2 regions of the Dactylosporangium sp. NPDC049140 genome follow, and region 1 is predicted to be linked to the other one. Evidence: riboswitches for the same ligand, from Rfam matches in the RefSeq annotation. Region 1 holds a riboswitch; the other holds the start of a gene.
What was found. A riboswitch is a leader RNA that binds a small molecule or an ion and turns the genes downstream of it on or off. The one in region 1 is predicted to bind cyclic di-AMP.

Region 1 (7,266 bases):
GCAGATCGCTGAGTACGCCGACTGCCCGTACCGCGTCATCGGCAAGGAGGCCCAGTACTGCGGCGCCGGCTCCGGCACCACCGTCTGGTCCGACGACTTCGAGACGAGCCTCGGCTGGGTCGCCAACCCGAACGGCACGGACACCGCGACCAGCGGGGCCTGGGAGCGCGGCGACCCCGAGGCCACCGACTCCAGCGGCCCGAAGCAACTCGGCACCACGGTCAGCGGCACCAACGACCTGGTGACGGCGCGGCTGGCCGGCACGAGCGCGGGCGCCAACGACGTCGACGGCGGCACGACGAGCGTCCGCTCGCCGAGCATCGCGCTGCCGGCGAGCGGGACGCTGACGCTCGGGTACTCCTGGTACCTGGGCCACGGCAGCAACGCCAGCTCGGCGGACTTCTTCCGGGTCAGCGTGGTCACCGCCAGCGGTACCACCGTGCTGTTCACGGCGGCCGGCGCGGCCAGCGACCGCGACGCGGCCTGGGCCACCGGCAGCGTCAACCTCACCCCGTACGCCGGCCAGAACGTCCAGATCCTCTTCGAGGCCGCGGACGCCTCGACCGCCAGCCTCGTCGAGGCCGGCGTCGACAACGTGACAATCCGGCAGACCTGAGCCGGCGGAGGGTCCGCCCGCGCGGGCGGACCCTCCTCGGCGTCGTTCAGTCGTAGTGCCGCAGCCGGGGCCACAGCTGGGACCACGGCTCGCGGAGGCCGGTGCACAGGTAGACGTGGCCGCCGGACTCGATGTTGCGGACGCCGTAGCGGTTGGTGACGGTGGCCACCTCGCGGACGTCGGTGAAGAAGCGACCCAGATAGCCGGTGTACCCCGAGGCGGTGCCGGGCGCCACGGCGATGACGGTCGTGGCGCCCGGGTTGCCCGGTCCCCACCACCATTGGCTGTTGTGCCCGCTCACCGCGGTCGGCAGTCCCCGGCCGCGGCCGAGCTCGTTGACGGCGGCCGCCTCGCTGTAGTTCTCGGTGAAGATGACGGCGGCGGCCCGCTGCGGCGGCGGCAGGGACGTCCAGACGGTACCGACGGTGTCGACGAGCTCGGGCCAGCCGATCGTGTCGGTGAGGGTCGCGTCCATCGCGTGCCGGGGGCCGATACCGGTGGGCGGCAGGACGGGCAGCAGGAGCGCGGCGAAGACGGCCGTGCCGAGCGCGGTCGCGACGGTGAGGATCCGGATCCGGCGCCGCCGTGCGTACAGCCAGCCGTCGACGGCGACCGCGCCGGCCGCGAGCAGGTACACGTAGGCGCCCATGAGGTAGTACACCTTCACGCCCGTCGTGACGGCGTACAGCACGAACAGCAGCCCGTAGGCCCAGACCAGCGCCCGCCACAGGGGGCGCCCGGTGCGCCACAGGTGACGCAGGCCGGCGACCCACACCCAGACGAGGGCCAGGCTCGCCATGAGCAGCTGGCCGACCACCCACACCGGGGCGTTGGGCAGACCGCCGTTCTCCTGGTTCAGCTTCCGGGTCATCTCGATCGTCGCCCAGCCGTGCTGGGCCTGCCACCAGATCTCGGGCCCGGCGAACGCGGCGGCGATCGCGACCCCGCCGGCGAACCAGCCGTTGAACAGCAGCCGCCGCCCGCCGCTGAGCAGGGCGCCGGCGACGACGGCGAACGCGAAGAAGGCGGCCTGGTGATTGTTCGCCAGCCCCAGACCCGCGACCAGGCCGGCGAGCAGCCACCACCGCGGATCGCCGGTACGCCCGACCCGCGCGACGACGAACGCGAGCGCGGCCAGCGCCAGCACTGCGTACGGCGTCGTGTTGGCAACGTGCGCGGCCGCCCACAGCGCGGGCATGGTGGCGGTGGCGACGGCCGCGAACAGTTGCACGCGGCGCGTACCACCGAACTCGCGGGCGGTCAGCCCGCCGATCACCACGGTCGCCCCCGCCGCCAGCGCCGGCCACAGCCGCAGCCCGGGAAGCCATTCGCCGAACAGCTCCAGCGACACCCGGGCCAGCAGGGGGGCCAGCATCGGCTGGTCGACGTAGCCGGCCTGCAGGTGCCGGGCGCAGTCGAGGAAGTACAGCTCGTCGCGCTGGAACCCGTACCGGGTCGACAGGGCCATCAGCACGGCGAACACGACGCCGCCGACCGCGAGCACCCGCCGGTCGAACGCGGCGACGCCGACCGGCGGGGGCGCCTCGGTGGTTCTCAGGACATCCACCGCTCCAGGCTGTCAGCGGTCACCGGGCCACGCATGCGCCGCACGGCGGATTTCATGGTCGGAGACCGGGGTACACCAATCGGAGGAGGCGGGTCATCCTCGTGCACGAGCCGGCCCCGCCGACGCGGGCGCCTTGAAGGTTGCAGCAGCAGACGACAAGCAGGTGACAGCGCGGCCGTTACCAAGGGCTATATTGTGCGCCGATCTGCCCGATTTCCAGCCCGCCGAGGTGCTCATGGCCGCCGCCACGCTGCGTCGCCGTTTCAGATACTGGTTCGACCGGACGATGTCGAAGGGGACGTCGGCCCTCGTCGCTTGGCTGGGCCTGGCCTCCGTGGCGGTGGTGCTCGCCGGCGGGCTCCTGGTGTGGCTGGTCGACCCCAACCCGGCGGACGGCGAGCCCCGCGGGTTCTTCGCGTCGGTGTGGCAGGCCGTGCTGCATGCGCTCGACCCCGGTGACGTTGCCGGGGACACCGGCGGGCACTGGGAGTTCGTGGCCGTCGCGTTCCTCATCACCATCGGCGGCATCTTCATCGTCACGGCGTTCATCGGCGTGCTGACCACCGGCCTCGACGCCAAGCTGCAGGAGCTGCGCAAGGGCCGCTCGATCGTGCTCGAGACCGGTCACACGGTGATCCTCGGCTGGTCCGACCAGGTGTTCACGGTCATCGGCGAGCTCGTCGAGGCCAACGGCAACAAGCGACGAGCCTGTGTGGCCGTACTCGCCGACAAGGACAAGGTCGAGATGGAGGACGAGATCCGGGCGAAGGTCGGCGACCTGCGCAGCACGAGCGTCGTGTGCCGCACCGGCGACCCGCTCGACCCGGACGACATCACGCTGGTGAACATCGCCGAGGCCCGGTCCGTCATCATCCTCACCGGCTCGGGGCACGACCGCGACGCGCACCTCGTCAAGATGCTGCTGTCCGTCACGAAGGCCGAGAACCGGTGCACGATCGTCGGCAGCGTCGCCGACCAGTCGAACATGCCCGCCGCGCGCCTGGCCGGCGGTCCGGCCGCGTACCTCATCGACGCCACCAGCGTGGCCGCCCGCCTGATCGTCCAGACGTGCCTGCAGTCGGGGCTGTCCGTCGTCTACACCGACCTGCTGGACTTCGGCGGTGACGAGATCTACGTGCGGCACGAGCCGAGCCTGGCCGGGCAGCCGTACTCCGCCGCGCTGCACTCGTACCGCACGTCGGCGATCTTCGGCGTGCGCCAGGGCAACGGGACCGTGCTGCTGAACCCGCCGAGCGACTACCGCATCGCCGACGGCGACCACCTGCTCGCCATCTCCGCCGACGACGACACCGTCGTGATGGCGCCGCCCGCGCCGATCCACCATGAGCTGATCGTGGCCGGCCCCGACCCCGTGCCGGCGCCGAAGCGGGCCCTGATCCTCGGCTGGAACCAGCGGGCCGTCGGGGTCGTCGAGCAGCTCGACCAGTATCTGACGGCCGGCTCCGAGGTCGTCGTCGTGGCGCGGCACCACGACGTGTCGCTGAGCCTGAAGCGGCTCGCGGCCGAGGTGCGGAACCTGTCGCTGAGCCTCACCGAGGACGACAGCGCCGACCGGGCCGTGCTCGAGGCGCTCGGCATCGACGACTTCGACCACGTCATCGCGCTGTGCTACGACGACGTCGACCGGCAGGTCGCCGACTCGCGGACCCTCGTGACGCTGCTGCACCTGCGCGACATGGAGCAGAAGCTCGACGGGAAGTTCTCGATCGTCAGCGAGATGGGCGACGACCGCAACCGCCAGCTGGCCCAGGTCACCCAGGCCGACGACTTCATCGTCAGCGACAAGCTGCTGAGCCTGATGACGACCCAGGTCTCGGAGAACCCGCACCTCGCCGACGTGTTCGGCCGGCTGTTCGACGCCGGCGGCAGCGAGATCTACCTGAAGCCCGCCGAGCTGTACGTCCGCGCCGGCCACCCGCTCAACTTCCAGACGGTGCTGGAGGCGGCCCGCCTGCGCGGCGAGTCGGCGGTCGGCTACCGGCTGGCCGCGAACGCGCAGGCCGCGCCCGCGTACGGGATCGTGCTCAACCCGGACAAGGCGGCGAGCGTGACGTTCGCCCCGGACGACCGTGTGATCGTCCTGGCCAAGGACTGAACGGGCCCGACCTGGCCCGACCGTGAGGGCGGCAACAATGCTCCCCGAAACGTTGCCGCCGCTCACGGAGGTGGTTCAGGCCACGTAGCCGCGCGCCGCCGCCCAGTTGGCCAGGGCGTCCGTGGACATCCAGTACGTGCGCGGGCCGAACATGCCCGACGGGTCGGCGATGAGCACGGCGCGGCCGTGGTCGCGGTAGCCGACCAGGGAGATGTAGTGTCCGCCGGGGAACTCGTGGTAGGTGCCGGCCTGGTCGGTGGCGCCGCCCACGATGTTGGCGACCAGGGCCCGGCCGGTGCTCAGCGCACGGACGGCGTCGTACTGCAGTTCGCGCGCCTCGCCGGCCGAGGCCCGCTGGCCAGCGATGAAGCGGGCCTGGTACACCTCCTTGCCCAGAACGCCGTTCATTGCCCTGGTCACGTCGGCGACCGAGTTGGTGCCGTTCACCGTGGTGCCGAGGCGAGCGGCGACGTCGTTCTGCGACAGGTCGGCGCCCACCGACGTCAGCGCGATGCGGGTCGAGGCCGGGCCGCAGTAGTAGAAGTTGGGCTGGAACTGGAAGTCGAAGTTGACCGTGTTCTCGGCCGGCGCGGTGTCCAGCAGGTCGGGGGCCGGCGGCGTGGTCGCCTCCGGCTGTACGGGCGTCGCGGTGCTCAGCGCCGCGGTGCCGACGGGGTGCGCGTCGGCCGGCGCGGCGCCCCCGTTGAGCAGTGCCGCGGTCGCCACGGAGACCACCACCAGCGAGGCGGTCCCGAGCAGTGCGGGGATCGGGCGGCGAAACAGCGCGGTGAAGCGTTGGTGCATCAAGGCTCCTTCCGATGCCGTCTACCGGGTTAGCTGACGGATTCGGGCGGGAAGCACGCCCTACCACGACCTACGTGAGGAGGCCGACGGATTCACCCCGGGACTGCTTGGGTCCCCGGCTCGCAACGATGCGACTCGACGGGTCCGGGCCGGCGCCATCTGGCGATGGCAAACGACCAGCTCAGACACGTGGACATTACTGGTCGGTACATCCACCGGCCCACCCCGTCCGCCCCACCCCACCCCTCCTACAAATGCAGGCCTTCGACGGCGGACACCCTTGACAGTCCGACGTCCAGGCCCGGGGGCGGACATGGTGGTTGACACGATGGCCGCCCGGAATCAGGCTGGGTGGAACGAGGATGCCATCGCGAGGTGAGCCATGACGGCCCGGCCTACGGAGCCGCCCACCGCCGGCCCCCGTCCGCTGGCGGAGCTGCGCCGCGAGGACCGCGGCCTGCCCTGGCTCGGCCAGATCTTCGACTACCAGCGCGACCCGATCCGGCTCTACCGGCGCCACTGGGAGCACTACGGCCCGGTCGCGCCGTCGTACCTGCTCGGCCAGGACACGGTGTTGCTGCTCGGCCCGGACGCCTGCGGCGAGGCGCTGCAGAACCGGGACAAGGCGTTCGCCAACGAGCCGGCCTGGTCGCAGCTGGTGGGACCGTTCTTCCACCGCGGCCTGATGCTCATCGACTTCGACGAGCACCGCGGGCATCGGCGGATCATGCAGGAGGCGTTCACCCGGCGGCGGCTGGACGGCTACACCCGCCGGCTGCACCCCGCCGTCGAGCATGGCATGGCGAACTGGGAGGCCGGGCGGGAGTTCCGGGCGTACCGTCGCCTCAAGCAACTGACCCTCGACATCGCCGCCGATCTGTTCATGGGTGGGGCCCGCAACACCGGCCCGGCCGAGATGGAGCGGGTCAACCGGGCGTTCATCGCCTGCGTGCAGGCCGCCGCCGGAATCGTCCGGGCCGACGTGCCGTTCACGCGCTGGGGCCGGGCGTACCGCGGCCGGAAGGTGCTCGAGCAGTTCCTGCGGGGGTACCTGCCCGTCAAGCGGGCCGAGGCGACCGACGACATCTTCTCGGTGCTCTGTCACATCGAGACCGAGGACGGCGACCGCTTCTGCGACGACGACGTCGTCAACCACATGATCTTCCTGATGATGGCGGCCCACGACACGTCGACCATCACCATTTCCACGATGTTGCAGTACCTCGGGCAGCACCCGGCCTGGCAGGAGCGCTGCCGGGCCGAGGCGCTGGCCCTCGGACCGGCGCCGGAGATGGCCGAACTGGAGTCGCTCGTCTCGATCGACCTGGTCATGCGCGAGGCCCTGCGCCTGCGCGCACCGGTGCCGGTGCTGGTCCGCTATACCGTCAAGGACACCGTCGTGCAGGGCGTCCGCATCCCGGCGCGCACGCTCTGCATGCTCGGCCTCCAGTTCACCCACCTGATGGACGACTACTGGAGCAACCCGGCGGCGTTCGACCCCGAGCGCTTCGCGCCCGAGCGCCGCGAGGACCGCTCGCACCGCTTCGCGTGGGAGCCCTTCGGTGGCGGCGTGCACAAGTGCATCGGCCTGTACTTCGCCGGCCTGGAGGTCAAGGCGATCATGCACCGGCTGCTGCGCGGGTACCACTGGAGCGTCGACCCCGGCTACGTCGCGCCGCTGGACCACCACTCGTTGCCGTTCCCCAAGGACGGGCAGCCGATCGCCCTGTTCCGGAACTAGGCGCTGCCGGGCGGTTTCGCCTCACGGAACGGGTGGCCCGAGTCGGCCGCCACGCGAGCCGTTCAACCGAGCCGCGGACCCGGGCGCCGTCGGAGAATCGGTCGTACGCGTCGGCAGGAGGCCTCATGCGAAGACTGGCCACGGTGGCGACGGCCCTCACGATCGCCGCGGCGCAGACGTTCGCCGTGCCCGCGCTGTATGCCTGGGCCCACCGGCGAGACCACGCAACTGGTCGCCCCGACCCAGTACGGCGAGCGCCTGCAGCTCAGTGCGGACGCCGGCGTGCTGCTGTACACCTCCTTCCGGGGCGGCGTGACGATCAGCATCGACCGGACCGCGCCGTCGACCGGCGCCGCCGTGTGGTCGGCGAACCCGCAGTTCGTCGGCGGCAGCGCCATCCTCACCGCGACCGCCGGCGACGC
Region 2 (7,266 bases), on a different contig from region 1:
GCCCCAGTCGTGACCGGCCAGGTCGAACCGGTCGACCCCGGCGGTCCGCGCCAGCGCGAGCACGTCGGTCGTCAGGACGTCCAGGGTGTACCGCCGCCGCGAACCCGGGCTCCCGTGCTCCGCGTATCCGCGCAGCTCGGGCACGAGCACCCGCCGCCCCGCGGCCACGAGCAGCTCCGCGACCCCGGCCCAGGCCCGGCGGTCCTGCGGGAACCCGTGCAGCAGCACGACCGCGGGCGCGCCGGGGTCCCCGAGATCATCGACCTCGAACTCGAGCCCGTCGTTGGCGAATCGCTCGACCATCCGATCATTCTGCGCCCGGGTCTTGAACCTGACGGACCGTGAGGACCTAGCGTCGACGGCGTGGAGCCGGGGCCCGACGGCATCGTCTTCCACGCCGAGGTGGAGGCGGGCGACGGGGTGATCTGGCTGCATCGGGTCTCGCCGGACTTCGGTCTGGCCTCGCCGCGCACGCTCGGCGTGACCACCGCGGGCGTGTCGGTCCTGGTCGACGACGTGGACGCGCACCATGCGCGGGTCGCCGCCACGGGGGCGGCGATCGTGTACGCGCCGATGGACCAGCCCTACGGCGTGCGCGAGTACAGCGTCCGCGACCCCGAGGGCGGCCTCTGGTCGTTCATGACCCCACTGGACTGATTTGCCGGGACAACATCGATCGGCGTTGCGAGCCATAATCCGTTCGTGCGTAAACCCCTCTTTGCCGGGATTACGGCGGCGGCGGTCGGTGCGGCCGTCACGCTCGTGGCCCCGGTGACTCCGGCCATCGCGGCCACCGCGGCCCGGCCGGTCATCTACGTTGCCGACACCGACGGCAACTATCTCGGCGTGTTCGACGCGAACACCTACGAGTACCTCACCGTCATCCCCGTCGCCCTGCGCCCCACCGGCCTGGCGGCCACCCCGGACGGCGGCCGGGTCTACCTCACCGAAAACGGCGCCGCCCAGGTCTCGGTGCTCGACACCGCGACAAGCACCGTCGTCAAGACCATCGCCGTCGGCACCGAGCCGCGCGGCATCGCGATGACCCCCGACGGCGGCCGCATCTACGTCGTGAGCGGGTCCAACACGGTGAAGGCGATCGACACGGTCACCAACGCGGTCGTCGCCACCATCGGCGTCGGCACCGACCCGGACCACCTCGTCGTGAGCCCGGACGGCCGGCGCGTCTACGTGCCCAACTCCGGCAGCGGCAACCTGACGGTCATCGACACGGCCACGAACACGGTCGCCGCGACCGTCGCCGTCGGCCACGAGCCGCACGCGGTCGCGCTGACCCCGGACGGCCGGCGCGCCTACGTGGCCAACTCCGCCGCCAACACCGTCTCGGTGCTCGACCTCACGACGAACACGATCACCGCGACCGTGCCCGTCGGCAGCCAGCCGCTCGGCATCGCCGTCACGCCGGACGGTGGCCTCGCCTACGTGTCCAACTCGCTCGGCAACACCGTGTCGGTGCTCGCCACCGCCACGGACAAGGTCATCGCGACCGTCCCGACCGGCAAGGGGCCGAAGACGGTGACGATGGCGGCCGACGGCACCCACGTCGTCGTGGCCAACCACACCGACGGCACGCTGACGGTGATCGACCCGGCCACCAACGCGACGACGACGACCGACTACGTGGGCGAGGGCCCGGCGGGCCTGGCGATCGCGACGGTGCAACCGGCCCCGCCGACCGCGAACCTCGTGCTCTCGTCGCTGCCGGAGTCGAGCCGCGTCTCGTTCGACGCGTCGGCCTCGAAGCACGGTTTCGGCTTCAACATCGGCTTCAGTGTCGACTGGGGCGACGGCACCGCCCCGAGCGGCCAGAACTTCCACGACTACGCGCACGGCGGGACGTACACCGTGACCCTGACGGTGACCGACGACCTGAACGTGAAGGCGACCGCGAAGCAGCAGATCTCGGTGCAGCCCATCACCCGCATCTTCTCGATGCTGTCGGCCAGCAACCTGCGGTACGTCTCGGCCGAGACGGCCGGCGCGGACCCGCTGGTCGGCAACCGGACCGTGGCCGGGGCGTGGGAGACGCTGTTCCAGGTCGATGTGGGTGGCGGCGCGGTGGTGTTCCGGGCCGGGATCAACGGCAGGTACCTCACCGTCGACCCGGCCGGCAAGCTGACCGCGAACGGCGCGGCGCGCGACGACGGGTCCCGCTTCAAGGTCATCGCCGGGGCGAACGGGTCGTTCAGCCTGCTGTCGGTGTCCAACAACCGGTACGTCAGCGGCAACAACGGCTCCGGCCCGCTCACCGCCGACCGTGCCGCGATCGGCCCGTGGGAGCAGTTCTACGCGACGAGGACCACCAACATATCGATCGAGGCGCAGGCCAACTACAACTACGTGACGGCGGAGAACGGCGGCAACGCGTCGCTGATCGCCAACCGTGGCGCGCCCGGCCCGTGGGAGACGTTCGACGAGATCGAGGTCGGGGACGGGTACGTCGCCTTCTTCTCGCACGCCAACCAGCGCTTCGTGACGGCGGAGAACGGCGGCAACGCGCCGCTCATCGCCAACCGCACCGCCGTCGGCGCGTGGGAGAAGTTCTACCTGTCGGCCGGCTGGAACAGCACCGTCAGCATCCGCGCCAACGCCAACAACCTCTACGTGACGGCGGAGAACGGCGGCCGGTCGCCGCTGATCGCCAACCGCCCCGTGGCCTCGGTCTGGGAAGGGTTCACCGGACTGTAGGGAGAGCTCTACCGACGGGCGAACACGGCGGCGCCCGGGGTCTTCGCGGCGAGGTCCAGCAGATGCTGGGCCTCGACCGTGAAGCCGGCCTCCTCCAGCCAGGCCGTCACCTTGGCCGGCGGGCGGAGATGGACGTGGACTCGCATCGGGTGGCCGCCATAACCCTCGGTCTTCAGCCGGTGCGCGTCGCCCACGTGGAAGCCCAGCAGCAGCCGGCCGCCGGGGCGCAGGACCCGATGGAAGTGGGCCAGCACCTGCGGCACCAGGTCGTCCGGGATGTGGATCAGGGACCAGAAGGCGATCACGCCGTCGAGCGAGGCCGCCGGCAGGTCGAGTCCGGTCATGTCGCCGACCTCGAAGGCGAGGGCCGGGTGCGTCGTACGGGCCAGGTCGACCATCGCCGGGGACAGGTCGATGCCGAAGGCGTCCACGCCGGCCGCGTGCAGGTACGCCGTGATATGGCCCGGCCCGCACCCCACGTCGGCCACGCGGGCGCCCGGCGGCAGCAGCGCCGCGAACAGGTCGAGGGTCGCCCGCAGGTAGGCGTCGTTCGTCAGCGCATCCCGGACCAGGTCCGCGTAGCTGGTCGCGACGGTGTCGTAGGACGCTCGCGTGTCGTTGCGCCAATCCTCGGGGGCCACGAGCGGCAACGTTAGCCCTTGAAACGTAGCCGTCCGAGTGACTGCGCGGATCACGGCATTCGCGGCATCATGTCCGGTTATGCGCCGCCGGCGGTTGTTGTGTGCTCTGCTCGCCGGTCTCGTCGTGGTGGCCGGGCTCGCGGTTCGCTGGGCGGCGGCCCCGTCGGATCTGTCCACCCGGCCCGGCGCGGCCGCTTCGGCCGGCCCGTTCGATGCCGGGGCCGGCCCGTTCGTGGCCGGTCCCGGCATGGGCAGCGCGCCGGGAGTGGGGCCGGCTCCGAGCGCAACGGCGGCGCACGGGAGCGGGGCCGGCATCCGGTACACCTTCGACGGCGGCCTCGGCGAGCCGGTCACCGACGCGGCGGGGCGGCTCGGCCTGCGGGCGGCGGGCAGCTCTCCACCGTCGCCCACGACGGCGGACTTGCGGTGCACTTTCCGCCGCGGTGTGAGCATTACGGTGCGAAGAGTTGCGCCCGGACCATCCTGCAGAGTGGTCCGGCCGGATTCTCAATCCGGGCCGCGGATCCATTACGTACGGAGCCACCGTCCTGGTTCAGCCGAATGAGACTTCTAAAGGCGCCAATGTTGACCAGAAAGGGTTCCCGGTCGGTGACAGTCAGTTCAAACTGCAGGTCGACGGCGAGGCCGGACAGCCCGGTTGTGTGATTGTCGGCACTGGTTCGAGCGCAATTTTCGTGGCCGTCGCGGCACGGTCCATCGCCGATGGACGGTGGCAACCGGATCGCGTGTTCGCGCGGTAACTCCCTGCTCACGGTGGTCGTGGACGGCGCCGAAGCGGGACGCACCGCGGTACCGCCGTCACTGTCGATAGCGAACGACGATCCGTTGTGTATTGGCGGCAAGGGAACCAGCGCGAACAACGATCAGTTCGTGGGCGCAATCGATGATGTGTTCGTCACTCAAATCGCCTGACCTTAGGGACAAATCGGACGACAATCGGGCTCCGACTTGAACCTGGGAACGGTGCGCCCTTAACGTGAATTCCGGTCGGCTGGATGTCCGCGCCCCACCCGGGTGCGCCAGGCGGCACCGTCGAGTCGAATTTCGAACCGGGGACCCACGTGTTCCATCGGGGTGAATCCGCGCGATTGCGCGGTAGGGCGACCTTCCCGCCCGAACCCGTCAGCTAACCCGGTAGGCGGCCAGGAAGAAGGAGTAACTCCTCGGTGGAGACCCATCTGAGGTGGTCGAGGCGGCCCTCCCGTCTGCTGCGGCTCCTCGTCGCCACCCTTGGCGGTCTGTCCCTCGCCCTCGGCATCACTGGCCTCGCGCACGCGGACCCCTCGCCGGGCGAGGTCGAGAAGCAGATCGACGAGAAGTGGAACCAGATCGAGCCGGTCATCGAGCAGCACAACAAGCTCAAGCTCGAGCTCGCCGCCAACAAGACCAAGCAGAAGCAGCTCGAGGACCAGATCGCCCCGCTCAAGGCCCAGGTGGACGCCGCCTTCGACAAGGTGAGCGCGTTCGCGGTCCTGCAGTACAAGAACGGGCGCGTCTCGAAGCTCGACGCCATGCTCACCACGGGGTCGCCGGACACGTTCGTCGACCAGATGACGTTGCTCAACATGGTGGCCAAGGACGAGCAGTCGCGGATCAAGGACGTTCTCGTCGCCAAGCAGCAGTACGACGCCAAGAAGGGCCCCATCGACCAGCTCATCGCGCAGCAGGCCGAGCAGGAGGCCGCGCTGGCGAAGCAGGAGACGCAGGTCAACGCCGACATCAAGACCCTGCAGGACATGCGCATGCAGGCGTACGGCAGCGGGGCCGGCACCGGCTCGCTCGCGCCGGTCGCGTGCCCGCAGCAGTACGACGGCTCGCCGGGCAGCAAGGCCGCCCAGGTCGCGTGCAAGCAGATCGGCAAGAAGTACGTCTGGGCGACCGAGGGGCCGAACACGTTCGACTGCTCGGGCCTGACGATGTACTCGTGGAAGCAGGTCGGCGTCACCTACCTGCGGCACTACACGATGTGGCAGTACGAGGACACCAAGCGCGTGGCGCGGGCCGACCTCAAGGCCGGTGACCTCGTCTTCTTCTACTCCGACAAACACCACGTCGGGCTGTACGTCGGCAACGGCTGGATGGTGCACGCACCGAACTCGAGCCAGCCCGTACAGATGAAGAAGATCGATTCTGAGCCGATATCCGGGTACGGCCGGGTGGCGTGACTTTGACGAAGGGCGGGCCTGCGGGCCCGCCCTTCGTGTTTCGTCATTTGGTCGGCCAGGTCCGCCAGTTTTGCCAGGAGCGGCTCGGCGTCGGTCCGCGCTGGCCCTGGTACCGCGAGCCGTACACCGCCGAGCCGTAGGGGTGCTCGGACGGCGAGGACAGCCGGAAGATGCACAGCTGCCCGATCTTCATGCCCGGCCACAGGCGGATCGGCAGGTTGGCCACGTTGGACAGCTCCAGCGTCACGTGCCCGGAGAAACCGGGGTCGATGAAGCCGGCGGTCGAGTGCGTCAGCAGCCCGAGCCGCCCCAGACTCGACTTGCCCTCCAGCCGCCCGGCGAGCTGGTCGCCCAGCGTGATCACCTCGAGCGTGGACGCGAGCACGAACTCCCCCGGATGCAGCACGAAGGATTCGCCGTCGTCCACCTCGACCATCGACGTGAGCTCGTCCTGCTGGATGGCCGGGTCGATGTGCGTGTAGAGATGGTTGTTGAACACCCGGAACCACCGGTCGAGCCGCACGTCGATGCTGGACGGCTGCACGAGCGCCGGATCGAAAGGCTCGAGGCGCAGCTGGCCGCCTTCGAGCTCCTTGTTGAGGTCACGGTCGGATAGCAGCACCCTCTGAGGTTACGGGGTTCGCTTCGTCGGCCGCCCTGGTGGTCGCGGTGAGCGCCCTTTTCAGCACTTCCGCCGAGATCTCGATCTCCTCGGTGGTGAAGTGCGAAAAAGCTTCCCGCATGTGTACCCCCAGAGGCGCGAAAAACTCGTGCGCCAGCGCCTGGGCCTTGGGCTGGATGTGCAGGTGCAGCCGCCGCCGGTCCTCGGGATCGGGCCGCCGCTCGACGTGCCCGGCGCGCTCGAGCCGCACGAGGAGCGCCGTGGTGGCCGCGGGGCTGAGCGAGACCCTCCGAGCGAGCTCCCCGGGCGTCAGCGGCCTACGGTCCTCGGCCGCGCGCCAGATGTGCGCAATCGCGTTCATGTCCGTGCGGTGCAGCCCATGCCCGCGCGCGAACACGTCGACAAACCGGTCCGCCTCGACGTTGAAGCGCCGCAGGAGGTCGATGAGATCGTCGGCACCCGTCACCGATTCAGTTTGCCCCGTTCGGGGAAAACGGCAACGATCGTACAGGTGTTCGAGTACTTTTGAAGGTATGGCATCGTGGGCTGACTTCGCCGCCGCCGACCCCGCAGTGGCGGCGGCCATTCGCACGCTCGTCTGCCAGTACGGCCCGGGCCTGGGCTACCTGGCAACCGTCCGCCCCGACGGCGGCCCCCGCATCCACCCCGTCTCCCCCGTCATCACCGACGAAGGCCTGTTCTGCTTCGTCCTCGCATCCCCGAAGCGCCACGACCTGGACCGCGACGGCCGCTACTCCCTGCACAGCTTCCCGTCGGACGACTCCGCCGACGAGGCCTACCTCTCGGGCCGCGCCACCCCGGTAACGGACGACGTGCGCACCGCCGGCTTGGCCCGCCTGATGCACGCGGCCCCGGGCATAGACTGGAAGCTCTACGAACTATCGGTCGACCTGGCCATGTACGTGCACTACGACACCCCGACGACGTCGACCCGCACGGTGTGGAAGGACCGCCCGGGCCACGTACCGAGAGCAAGGCAGAATGGTCCGTGCACTGAGGCCGTGGATTCGGTACAGTAGGCGTCGCTCGCGGGTGTAGTTCAATGGCAGAACATCAGCTTCCCAAGCTGACAGTGAGGGTTCGATTC

Region 2: it holds a riboswitch for cyclic di-AMP, as region 1 does, so the genes downstream of both, AB0B76_RS02080 (NlpC/P60 family protein) here and AB0B76_RS27005 (C39 family peptidase) in region 1, are expected to answer to the same signal.

What each region holds. Positions count from the first base shown of each region.
Region 1 covers NZ_JBEZDS010000017.1:168,672-175,937, forward strand. The annotation lists gene AB0B76_RS26990 (M14 family zinc carboxypeptidase) at 1-616, shown strand, start outside; gene AB0B76_RS26995 (glycosyltransferase family 39 protein) at 663-2,183, opposite strand; gene AB0B76_RS27000 (NAD-binding protein) at 2,377-4,299, shown strand; gene AB0B76_RS27005 (C39 family peptidase) at 4,375-5,103, opposite strand; cyclic di-AMP (ydaO/yuaA leader) riboswitch at 5,107-5,254, opposite strand; gene AB0B76_RS27010 (cytochrome P450) at 5,486-6,844, shown strand; gene AB0B76_RS27015 (hypothetical protein) at 7,043-7,266, shown strand, end outside.
Region 2 covers NZ_JBEZDS010000001.1:463,896-471,161, forward strand. The annotation lists gene AB0B76_RS02055 (alpha/beta fold hydrolase) at 1-303, opposite strand, end outside; gene AB0B76_RS02060 (VOC family protein) at 364-657, shown strand; gene AB0B76_RS02065 (cytochrome D1 domain-containing protein) at 703-2,709, shown strand; gene AB0B76_RS02070 (class I SAM-dependent methyltransferase) at 2,718-3,350, opposite strand; gene AB0B76_RS02075 (LamG-like jellyroll fold domain-containing protein) at 4,074-4,283, shown strand; cyclic di-AMP (ydaO/yuaA leader) riboswitch at 4,392-4,526, shown strand; gene AB0B76_RS02080 (NlpC/P60 family protein) at 4,538-5,536, shown strand; gene dcd (dCTP deaminase) at 5,580-6,158, opposite strand; gene AB0B76_RS02090 (MarR family transcriptional regulator) at 6,139-6,624, opposite strand; gene AB0B76_RS02095 (pyridoxamine 5'-phosphate oxidase family protein) at 6,692-7,198, shown strand; tRNA gene AB0B76_RS02100 (tRNA-Gly) at 7,208-7,266, shown strand, end outside.